2 regions of the Micromonospora yongxingensis genome follow, and region 2 is predicted to be linked to the other one. Evidence: riboswitches for the same ligand, from Rfam matches in the RefSeq annotation. Region 2 holds a riboswitch; the other holds the start of a gene.

Region 1 (4,996 bases), on a different contig from region 2:
TAACCGGCGTTGTTCACGACCACGTCGAGGGAACCGAAACGCTCGACCGCCGCCGCGACCACGTTCCGGGCCTCGGAGGGTGACGTGACGTCCAGCGCCACGGTCTCCAGCCGCTCCGGGTGCTCGGCCTTCAGATCGGCCAGCACCTCCGGCCGACGCGAGGTCACCATGACCTGGTCACCCGCAGCCAGCACCGCAACCGTCAGCGCCTTCCCCAGTCCCTGGGAACCACCGGTGATCAACCAAGTCCGTCGCATGGCGTACCACTCCTAATTTCATACGAACGTGTGAGTATCCGCCTCAGCAGAAGCGCTCTATCACTGTAGAGGTTCCGCCGCCTAAACGCCACAGGCATGTGGCGGCAAGCGGGCTCTGTCACTTCGGCGAAGTCGCTGATGGCGTTCAAAACGCCGCAGTGATAGGGTCGGGGAGACTATGAGAGCTGATGCCGCACGCAATCTGTCGGCGGTCCTGCGCACGGGTGCCCGACTGCTGGCTGAGGATCCGAGCACGTCCGTGGCAGCCATCGCCAACGCGGCGGGGGTGGACCGCACCACTGTCCATCGGCGCTTCGTCAGCCGGGAAGCCCTCCTCACAGCCGTATTCCAGGCGAAACTCGACTCCACCGAACAGGTCCTAGACGAGGCGCGACTCACGGAGGCGCCGGTGCCGGTCGCACTGCACCGCTACGCGGAGGGCATCATCCCCGTCAGCCGTGAGTGGCCGGTCGACACGGCCCGCTTGATGCAGCAGAACCCTGACGCGCGCCAACGGCGTCAGGGCCAGAGCGAACGGCTGAATGACTTCCTCCAACGTGCCGTCGATGAAGGCTTCCTGCGCTCGGACGTGCCCCTGGAATGGGTGCGGGCGGTCCTCGACCAACTGGTGGCCAGTGCTGCCCATCAGTTCCCCGACCTGGCGCCCCCGCAGGCGGCCGACGTCGTCGTGGACACGTTCCTCAACGGCCTCGGCAGAGCCTGACCCTCGCCCGCGCCCGAGGAGGCGCAGCCGCGCGGACACCTCGGCGGCGACCCGCCCCGACGCTGTTGGCGGCGGGTGAACGCCAGGGCCCTGTCCCCGCAGGCGCTCTTGGCAATGGGGTCGGCCTGCGGATTCGAATTGGGCGTGCGGCCCGTCGACCGTGTCGACGCCCAGGGCGCAGTTGCCTGGCACCACCAACCGTCGCGCATGTGGCTGGCGCAGCCTTCGCGGGGGCCCGCCGGCCCGGTGTCCGGCATCAAGTTGATTAGCCGGCACGAACCGGAGTTCTCGGTCGTCATGCCTCGCCCCTTGGCATCCTGAACCGTCCAGCGGCCGGCACAACAAATGCTCCTCAAAGAGGTCTGCCGCGTCCAACAACCTTTTGCTGTCGCAGCCACAGTCTGATCCTGTTGTCGCTTTCCATTGCCATGAAATCGGCGCCTCGTCGAAAGCGCGTCAGGGTGAGGTGGGCGTCGGTCGCCATGGGACTCCGGGTTAGCCGACCTCGCCACGTACGGCTTGTCCCATGGTTGCGACGACCTGCTCGGCGCGATCCAGCGCTGCGGGCGTCGGGAACGGGCGGCGCGCTGGGGGAATCACCAGGGCAGCCGCCAATATGAGACCTATTGCGCGTGCCAGGGCAAGAAAGTAGCGCACTTTACCCAGCTCAGTGGGGGTCACAGGAGCAGCCTGTAACTGCTACAGGAAGCGAGTGTTGGACGATCCGCGCGCCGGTGGTGAGGATGGTTCTCGCAAGCAGTTACAGAGAACCGGCACCGATCAGGAAGCAAAGACATGACAGATCAGACCCAGGGCCGCGTGTGGCTTATTACAGGATGCTCAAGCGGTTTCGGCCGTGAGATTGTGCGCGCCGCAGTGGCGGCGGGTGACCGGGTGATGGCGACAGCGCGCCGTCCCGAAACTCTTCAAGACCTTGCCGATCTCGGCAACGGGCAGGTCAGCACCTGCGCTCTGGACGTCACCGATCCCGACTCGATTCAGGTCGCGGTAAAGTCGACGCTGGCACTATTCGGCCGGATCGACGTCCTTGTCAACAACGCCGGATTCCTCATGATGGGCGCCGTCGAGGAAATCACCATGCAACAGCTGCGCGAGCAGATGGAGGTTCTGTTCTTCGGCGCCGCCGAGACAACGAAGGCTGTACTGCCAAGTATGCGCGAGCGGGGCAGCGGAACGATCGTGCAGATGAGCTCGATGGGTGGACAGACAAGCTTCCATGCCTTCGGGGCCTACCATGCCGGAAAGTTCGCCCTGGAAGGCTTGTCACAGACACTGGCGGGAGAAGTCGCCCCACTTGGGGTGCGAGTCCTGATGGTGGAACCGGGATCATTCCGCACCCAGATCAACAGCAACAAGACCGAGTCATCGGTCATCGACGCCTACAGTGGGACCGCCGGGGCGTTCCGCAGCTACGTCAACGCGATGCAAGGCTCCGAGGAAGGCGACCCCGCCAAGGCCGCGGCTGCCATTGTCACCGCGGTTGACAGCGACAATCCGCCCCTTCGACTCGCGCTGGGTGGTGACGCGGTCGACGGGCTCCGCGCCGAGCTCGAATCGCGTCTAGCCGACCTGACCGCTTGGGAAGAGCTGAGCCGGTCGACCGCAGCGTCCTGACACGCTGTGCGTGTGGCTGAGCCTGGCCGGCTTGATTCCTACTGCCGGGCCGGGGTTGTCGGACTCCCGGTCTAGGTTTCCGCGTTCCTGCGGCCGGACGTGCTCTGTACGTCCGGCCGCAGGAACGCCGAGCGCCTGACCATGCCCCACAACGCGGTCGGCCTCTGGGTTTGGATGACCCGGTGGCGCGGTTGGCGTACCCCAGATCATGAGCTGACCCGGGAAGTCGCCGACCTGCTTGCCCGGCTCCGAATCACCGCCGACGGATAGTTCGGCCATCGCCGACCGCCGTCGGCTCAGGTCTCCGTCATGTGTTGCCCGGGTTGCTCTCGACATCGCTGATCTTTATGCTCCTGGGCGTCAAGAGTGGTCAGCGTCAAGCCTCCCGGCTTGCTGACCCGGCAACCGCGCCACCCGCGCACGGTGCCTCCGGGGGAAGACCAGGCCGGCCGCAAGCTGCGGTACGGCAAGAGCGGGTGCCTCGGGCACCGGAAGGCGAGTTCACCGTGCCATTCGGAGAGCTGGACCTGGCTGCTTTCGCGGTCTGCCTGGCCTGCGGGCACCTCCGCGATGGCGCGCCGCGCGGGCAGCGGTGCCGCTGCCAGCCGCGTACGCCGGAGTGGGAGCAGCAGTGGCAGGGGCAGGACATCTCAAGTGACCTCGACCTGTGCGTGTTGTGCGTCCGAGACACGGTGACCACCCGAACCCGGTGGTCGTGGCTGGCCTGCGAAACCTGCCGACACGTCTCGCAGGTCGTCGGGGAACGGTACGGCCACCGCGCCGCACTGCCGCTGGGCCGGCACTCGCTCATGAACGGCGACGTGGTCCAGCCGCAGACGGCCACGACCACCGAGGTCGCCGCCTCGCTGGTGGCCTCCGTGCGGCGTTGCAACGGGCTGCGCGAGTGGCAGCAGGTGGAGTTCGACCGGCTCGCCGAGCCACTTCGCGTGGCCGCTTCGAGCGTGCCGCTGACCGAGTGGCAGCGAAGATGGCCGCCCTCGCTCGGAGCGAGCGTCGACGCTTTCGACCGCTACGGCGTCATGCCGGTCCCCCACGACCTCAGCAGCCTCCGGCAGGCCCAGACCGAGTTCCTGTCCACCGCTCGTTGATCGCCGGTCCGGGCAGGACCTTTGTGAAGATCAGGACATCCTCGTGGGTGATCAGGTGCAGCGGGCTACCGGCAGCGCGTGCCTTCCGTACGGCTTGGAGTTGGAAGAACGACGGTCGGGCAACGAGCTGCCCGTCGCGGACTGCCGCCAGGAGGGCCACGCACCGCTCGGTCGGTACCAGGCCCGCGCGGACGCCGGCGGCGATGACGGCGGAGGGCAGGTCGACAAGCTGACCGTTTTTGCGCCACGGCCGGGCGGTGACCACCACGGTGCCGCCGGGGCGCAGCAGGTCGGCGCAGCCGGCGAGGATCTGCGCGAACCCGTCGGTGAGGCCGGTGAGGTCGCGGTACGCGAGGTTGCCCTTGTCGGTGCCGTCGTTGTAGGCGTTGTCGAACTTCGCCACCCCGTCGATGCCGGGCCGGACAAGGCCGTGGACGGTAGGCCCGTACGGCGGTGAGGTGACCACGAGGGCGACCTGTCCGGTGAGTGCGGCCGGTAGCAGGGACCGCAGCCGGGTGGCGTCACCGCGAAGGACGGAGCCGCGGCCGGTGGCGCCCTGGGTGTGGGCGTGGCTGATGTTCGCATCAGCGATGTCGGACCAGCGAGATTCGTACTCCACGCCGATGGCGTCGCGGCCGGCGTGCACGGTCTCGACGAGGGTCGTGCCGATCCCGCACATTGGGTCGAGCACGAGGTCGCCGGGCTGGGTGTAGGCGTGCACGGCGTGGGCGGCGATCGCTGGGAGCATCCGGGCAGGGTGCTTGACGGACTCGGCCACGTACCGGCCGCGGCGTTGCACCGGACCTGTCTGTTGGGCGGTGGCCCACACCGACAGACCGTCAATGTGCCGTTCGCCGTCGGCTCGGTGGCGGCCCTCGTAGGTGCGATGCTGTCCGCTGGCGGCGCCGGTCGGGATCGGCTCGTCCGGGCCGGAGTGGTGGGAATACTCAGCCACGGTTGCCACCACCCTTCCGCCGGGCGTGGGGTGCGGAGATGTGGTGCTGGCTGAAGACGAGCAGGTCGGCGTGCACCCGCAGGTGCGACACCGCCCAGTCCTGCTCGCCGGCCTGCTGGGCGAGGGTGAGCAGTTCCTCGTCGGTGAGGTGGTAGACGAACGCGTCGCCGTCGGTGTCCGCAGCGACGGCGACGATGTGCTGCAGGTAGCCCAGGCCGACCGACGCGGCGGCGGTGGCGACCGGGGTGAAGTCCTCGGGCTGGGAACTGGTGGTGGGGACGGTGACGACGAGGACGAGGCAGCCGCCGGGGCACAG
Region 2 (4,996 bases):
CGATGAAGGCCACCAGGACGGTCGCCCGGACGTAGGCGCCCAGCGTCTGCCAGGAGGCCCGGCCGGCGTCGTCGACCTTCCAGCGGGCGGCCACCGGCAGCAGCCGGACCAGGAAGCGCCAGATCCGGTTGCCGTCGCGCAGGAAGAAGAACGTCGCGAAGAGCACCAGGATGGCGCCGGTCAGCACCTCGGCGAGCGTCGCGGCGGTGCTCAGCGCGCCGCTCGTGAGATCGCGGGTGTTGTTTTCGATCCAGCCCTGCGCCTCGTCGATGTAGCGGTCGAGCTGGGTGTCGGAGAGGTGCAGGGGGCCCGTCTTCAGCCAGTTCTGGATCTGCCGGACGCCCTCGGAGGACTTCTCGCTCAGCTCCGGCACCCCCCGGATGAACTCGTTGACCACCAGGGTGAGCGTGCCGATCACCGCTGCCAGGCCGCCGACCAGCACCACCGCCGTCGCCAGCGAGCGGGGCAGCCGAGCGCGCAGCAGCCAGCCCACCGCCGGAGCGAGCAGCGCCGAGAGCAGCAGCGCGACGGCCAGCGGGATGATCACGATCTTGACCGTGCCGACGATCCGGAGCAGCGCCCAGGCCACCACGCCGATCACGATCAGCCGCCAGCACCAGGCGGCCGCGATCCGCAGACCGTGCGGGACGTCCGCGTCGTCCCGGCTGGAGGTCGAGGTGTGCACATCCGCGGGAGGTTCCGCGCCGACGACCGTGGCCGTCGGTGACGCGGCCGGCCCAGGGGCGGCGGGCGAGGCCACCCGGGCGGGCTCCGGAACGTCGTTCGACTCGCTCCGGTCGGCCCGAACCGACTCCCGTCCTGACTGGTAGGCGCGGCGCAGTCGTCCGCGTACCCGCTCGAAGCGGCTCAAGCGCACCTCCTGGCAGAAGAATCGGTCCGCCCACGGCGACAGGTCGGACAGCATACGTCCGTCTCCGACACCGTAGGGCAGTTCCGCCACACATTGCCCGGGTCACCTCGCGCGTAACCACAGGCGGACGGCCGCCGCCGACACGGTAGCGTCTCCGGCGTGACCGCCGACCAGGATCTCGACGCCGGCCTGCCGATCCGCCTGCTGCACGACCGGGTGCTGGTACGCATGGAGGGCAGCGAAGGCGAGCGCCGCTCCACCGCAGGCATCGTCATCCCGGCCACCGCCGCCGTCGGCAAGCGCCTCGCCTGGGCCACCGCCGTCGGGGTGGGGCCGAACGTCCGCGCCATCGTCTCCGGCGACCGGGTGCTCTTCGACCCGGACGACCGCTCCGAGGTCGAGCTGCACGGCCGCGGATACGTGCTGCTGCGGGAGCGCGACGTGCACGCCGTGGCCGCCGAGCGCATCGAGAACGACTCCACCGGCCTCTACCTCTGACAGCTCCCCCGGCCACCCGCCCCCGGCGGCACGCCCGTTTGTCCCGGCGCACGACGGGAAGCCATCCGGCGACCGTGGCCCTGGGGAGGGACGATGCCGGTATTCGTGAAGAAGCTGTTGGCCTGGGGCAGCGTCGCGTTCCTGATCTACTTCATGGCGTTCCGGCCGGACGGCGCCGCGCAGATGTTCAAGGCGATCGGCGCGGCGCTGGTCGCCATGGCCCAGGGCCTCGGTGACTTCCTCACCACCCTGATGACCTGAGCCGCCGGCGCGTCAGGGTTGACCGGGCGGCCAGGGCGCCGCCGGCCGCAGGCCCTGCCAGCCGGACGGCGCGTACCCCACGGGGGGCGGCGGCGCGGCCAGCACCACCGGGATCGGCACCACCGGCTCGTCCGGCGCGGCCACCGGACGCTGGGAACCGTCCGGGAAGCGCAGGTGGTAGCGACTGCCGTCCCAGACGCCGACCGGAGCCTGCGGGTCCCGACCCACGAAGAACGACCGGTACGAGGTGATCGCCTCCAGCAGCTCCCGCTCCTCGCGGGCCGTCCGCTCCAGGTCGGCCGGCTTGCGGTCCAGGCCGCGCAGCGTCCCGTCGCGCAGCAGGGCCAACCGGGTGGCGGCGAACTGGTACCCCCGCATCGCCCGCACCCCGGCGTCCCCGGCCACCCGGCGCGCCCAGGTACGGGCCGCGTGCCGACGGCCCAGGCTGCTCAGCGAGGCCACCTCGGGCGGGCTCAGCCAGCCGGCGCGCACGTAGTCCGGCAGCGTCCGCTCGGTGAGCCGCCCCTCCCACGCACGCAGCCACACCGCCAGCCCCACCATCCCGAAGAACACCGGCACCATCAGGCCCAGGAAGCCGTACAGCATGATCACCGCTTCGCCGGTGGCCTGGGTCAGCGTGGGCAGCAGGTTCCAGGTGCCGTGCAACATCATCGCAAGCAGCAGGCCGGCGACCGGAGCGAGCACACGGACCCGACGGTCGGCCGTCCGGGCCGCGACACCCAGGCCCACACCGGTCATCGAGGTGAAGAGCGGGTGGGCGAACCCGAACAGCAGGATCCGGACGATGAAGATGGCGATGACCTGCTGGGTGCCGGTGGCCGGGCCGTACCGGTCGGCACCGGCGGCGTAGCCGTACCCGCCCAGGTAGAGGATGTTCTCCACCATGGCGAAGCCGACCGCGGAGAGCCCGCAGTAGACCAGGCCGTCGGTGATCCCGGACCACTCACGGCGACGGAACACCAGCAGCAGGATCGGGCCGAGGGCCTTGGTCAGCTCCTCGATGAACGGCGCCACCAGCACGCCGGTGAGGGCGGCCGGCAGCCCCCAGTCGTCGAACCGCGCGGCGGCGAACTCGTTCACCGTGAGCGAGGCGGCGGTGGAGACGAACGCTCCCCAGGCGAAGCAGAAGATGAGGTACTTCAGCGGCTCCGGCTCGTAGCGGTCCAGCCAGAGGAAGCAGGCGACCAGCACCGGCACCGGCAGGATGGCGGCGACCACCCCGATCAGCAGCGCCCGTACGCCGAGCGACTGGCCGAGCGTGAAGACCATGAAGACCGCGCACGCGGCGATGAAGAGCACCACCCCGGCCAGCACCAGGAACCGCCGCCAGCCCAGTCGGCGCAGCGGCATCCGGGGCGCCTCGCCGGCGGACGGAGCCGCGGGCGTAGGCGGCGACGACGGCAGGGGTGCACCGGGCGGGGTGTCGGCCATGCGGTCAGCGTAGCCATCCGCCGCCGGCTGGTTCGGTCGCATCGGCAGCGCTATGCTGCCAGCAGGTCACGAGCGCCAGCGTCAAGCCCCGGCTTGCTGGCCGGCAACCCTCGTCGAGTTCGCGGTGGGGTGCCCCGGGTGATGACCGGGCCCAGCCCGATCGGCGTGCTGGGCAAGCGCGGACCCCGTCCCGACACCAGACCCGGGGTCCCTGACCCCGGAGGTTCCGGCGTGTCCGTCACCCTCGCACCCTCGCTTCCCATCCCGTCCGCCGTCGCGTCCGCGCCGGCGCCGCTCGACGTGCTCGGCGTGCCGGGCGAGATCAACCTCGACTACGCGGCCAGCGCGCCGTGCGCGCGGGCCGCCGCCGACGCGGTGGCCGAACTGCTGCCCTGGTACGCCAGCGTCCATCGCGGTGCGGGTGCGCTGTCCCGGCACTGCACGCTGGCCTACGAGCGTGCCCGGCAGACGGTGGGCGACTTCTTCGGCGCCCGCGCCGACGATCACGTGATCTTCACCCGCAACACCACCGACGCGCTCAACCTGCTGGCCCGGGCGGTGCCGGCCGGCACGACGGTGGTCACCTTCGCCGGCGAGCACCACGCCAACCTGCTGCCCTGGCCGCGCGGCTCGGTCCGGCTGCCGGTGCCCAGCGACCCCGCCGGGGCGGTACGCGCCCTCGCCGCCGCCCTCACCGAGCTGCGCCGGGACAGCAACCCGGCGCAGCCGGTGCTGGTCGCGGTGACCGGAGCGAGCAACGTGACCGGCGAGCGGTGGCCGGTCACCGAACTGGCCCGGGTGGCCCACCGGCACGGGGCACGGATCGCCCTGGACGCCGCGCAGCTCGCCCCGCACGCCCCGGTCGACCTGCTCGCGCTCGACGTGGACTACGTGGCCGTCTCCGGCCACAAGCTGTACGCGCCGTTCGGCGCCGGCGTGCTGATCGGCCGGGCGGACTGGCTGGACGCCGCGCCTCCGTACCTGGCGGGTGGGGGTGCCACCAGCCACGTCGGGCCGGCCACCCACGACGTGACCTGGGCGACCGGGCCGGCACGGCACGAGGGCGGCACCCCCAACCTGGTCGGCGCGGTGGCGCTGGCCGCGGTGTGCGCAGCACTGGACGACGCGGACCGCGCCGCGCTGGCCGCCCACGAGCAGGCGCTGCTGGCACGGCTGCGCACGGGCCTCGCCGCCCTGCCGCACGTGGTGGAACTGCGCACCTTCGGCCCGGACGCGCCCCGGGTCGGCATCGTCTCGTTCGTGGTCGCCGGGTGGGACTCCGCCGAGGTGGCCGCCCGGCTGGCCGCCGAGCACCGGATCGGGGTGCGGGACGGGCTGTTCTGCGCCCACCCGCTGGCCCGGCGGCTGCTCAGCGAGGCGGCGGGGCGTACCGGCCGGCGGGACCTGCCGCCCACCGCGCTGCGCGCCAGCCTCGGCCTGGGCAGCACCCAGGCCCAGGTGGACCGGCTGCTCGCCGCGCTCGCCGCGTTGGGCTAGGCCGGCACGACGCGCCCCGGTCAGCCGACCGGCGGAGCGGTGGGGGGCTTCGGCCCCTCGCCCGGCTCGGCCGGTTCACCCATCGGCCGCTCCTGCTCCCCGAAGGCGGTGCGGATCCACCGGTTCGCCTCCTCCTGTTCGATTCCGGAGGCCACCAGCAGGTCACTGGCCGTGGTCCGGATCTGGGCGATCACCACGCTGCCCGAGAAGCCGACCCCGGCGCCGTACGCCCGGCCGGCCTCGCTGACCGCCCGCAACGACCGTTCCCGGGCCTTCTCCGGCTCCTCGCCCGCGGCGAACTCCTGCTTGAGCAGCCGGACCGATTCGGCGAGGTGGCCGATCCCGTCCGGCATCGGGTCCGGCACCGGTTCCTCGTCCTCGATCAGCGTGACGGACCGGCGGATCAGCGTGCCGCTG

The links. Region 2 has a riboswitch for S-adenosylmethionine ahead of ACTWLT_RS01370 (aminotransferase class V-fold PLP-dependent enzyme). Riboswitches for the same ligand answer to the same signal wherever they lie in the genome.
Region 1: it holds a riboswitch for S-adenosylmethionine, as region 2 does, so the genes downstream of both, ACTWLT_RS17185 (hypothetical protein) here and ACTWLT_RS01370 (aminotransferase class V-fold PLP-dependent enzyme) in region 2, are expected to answer to the same signal.

Annotation. Positions count from the first base shown of each region.
Region 1 covers NZ_JBQXEO010000013.1:2,162-7,157, reverse strand. The annotation lists gene ACTWLT_RS17200 (oxidoreductase) at 1-257, opposite strand, end outside; gene ACTWLT_RS17195 (TetR/AcrR family transcriptional regulator) at 436-981, shown strand; gene ACTWLT_RS17190 (oxidoreductase) at 1,777-2,616, shown strand; SAM riboswitch class IV at 2,975-3,095, shown strand; gene ACTWLT_RS17185 (hypothetical protein) at 3,123-3,725, shown strand; gene ACTWLT_RS17180 (TRM11 family SAM-dependent methyltransferase) at 3,676-4,680, opposite strand; gene ACTWLT_RS17175 (hypothetical protein) at 4,673-4,996, opposite strand, start outside.
Region 2 covers NZ_JBQXEO010000001.1:294,666-299,661, reverse strand. The annotation lists gene ACTWLT_RS01390 (AI-2E family transporter) at 1-925, opposite strand, end outside; gene ACTWLT_RS01385 (GroES family chaperonin) at 1,031-1,369, shown strand; gene ACTWLT_RS01380 (hypothetical protein) at 1,463-1,630, shown strand; gene ACTWLT_RS01375 (PrsW family intramembrane metalloprotease) at 1,643-3,124, opposite strand; SAM riboswitch class IV at 3,147-3,267, shown strand; gene ACTWLT_RS01370 (aminotransferase class V-fold PLP-dependent enzyme) at 3,314-4,579, shown strand; gene ACTWLT_RS01365 (FUSC family protein) at 4,600-4,996, opposite strand, start outside.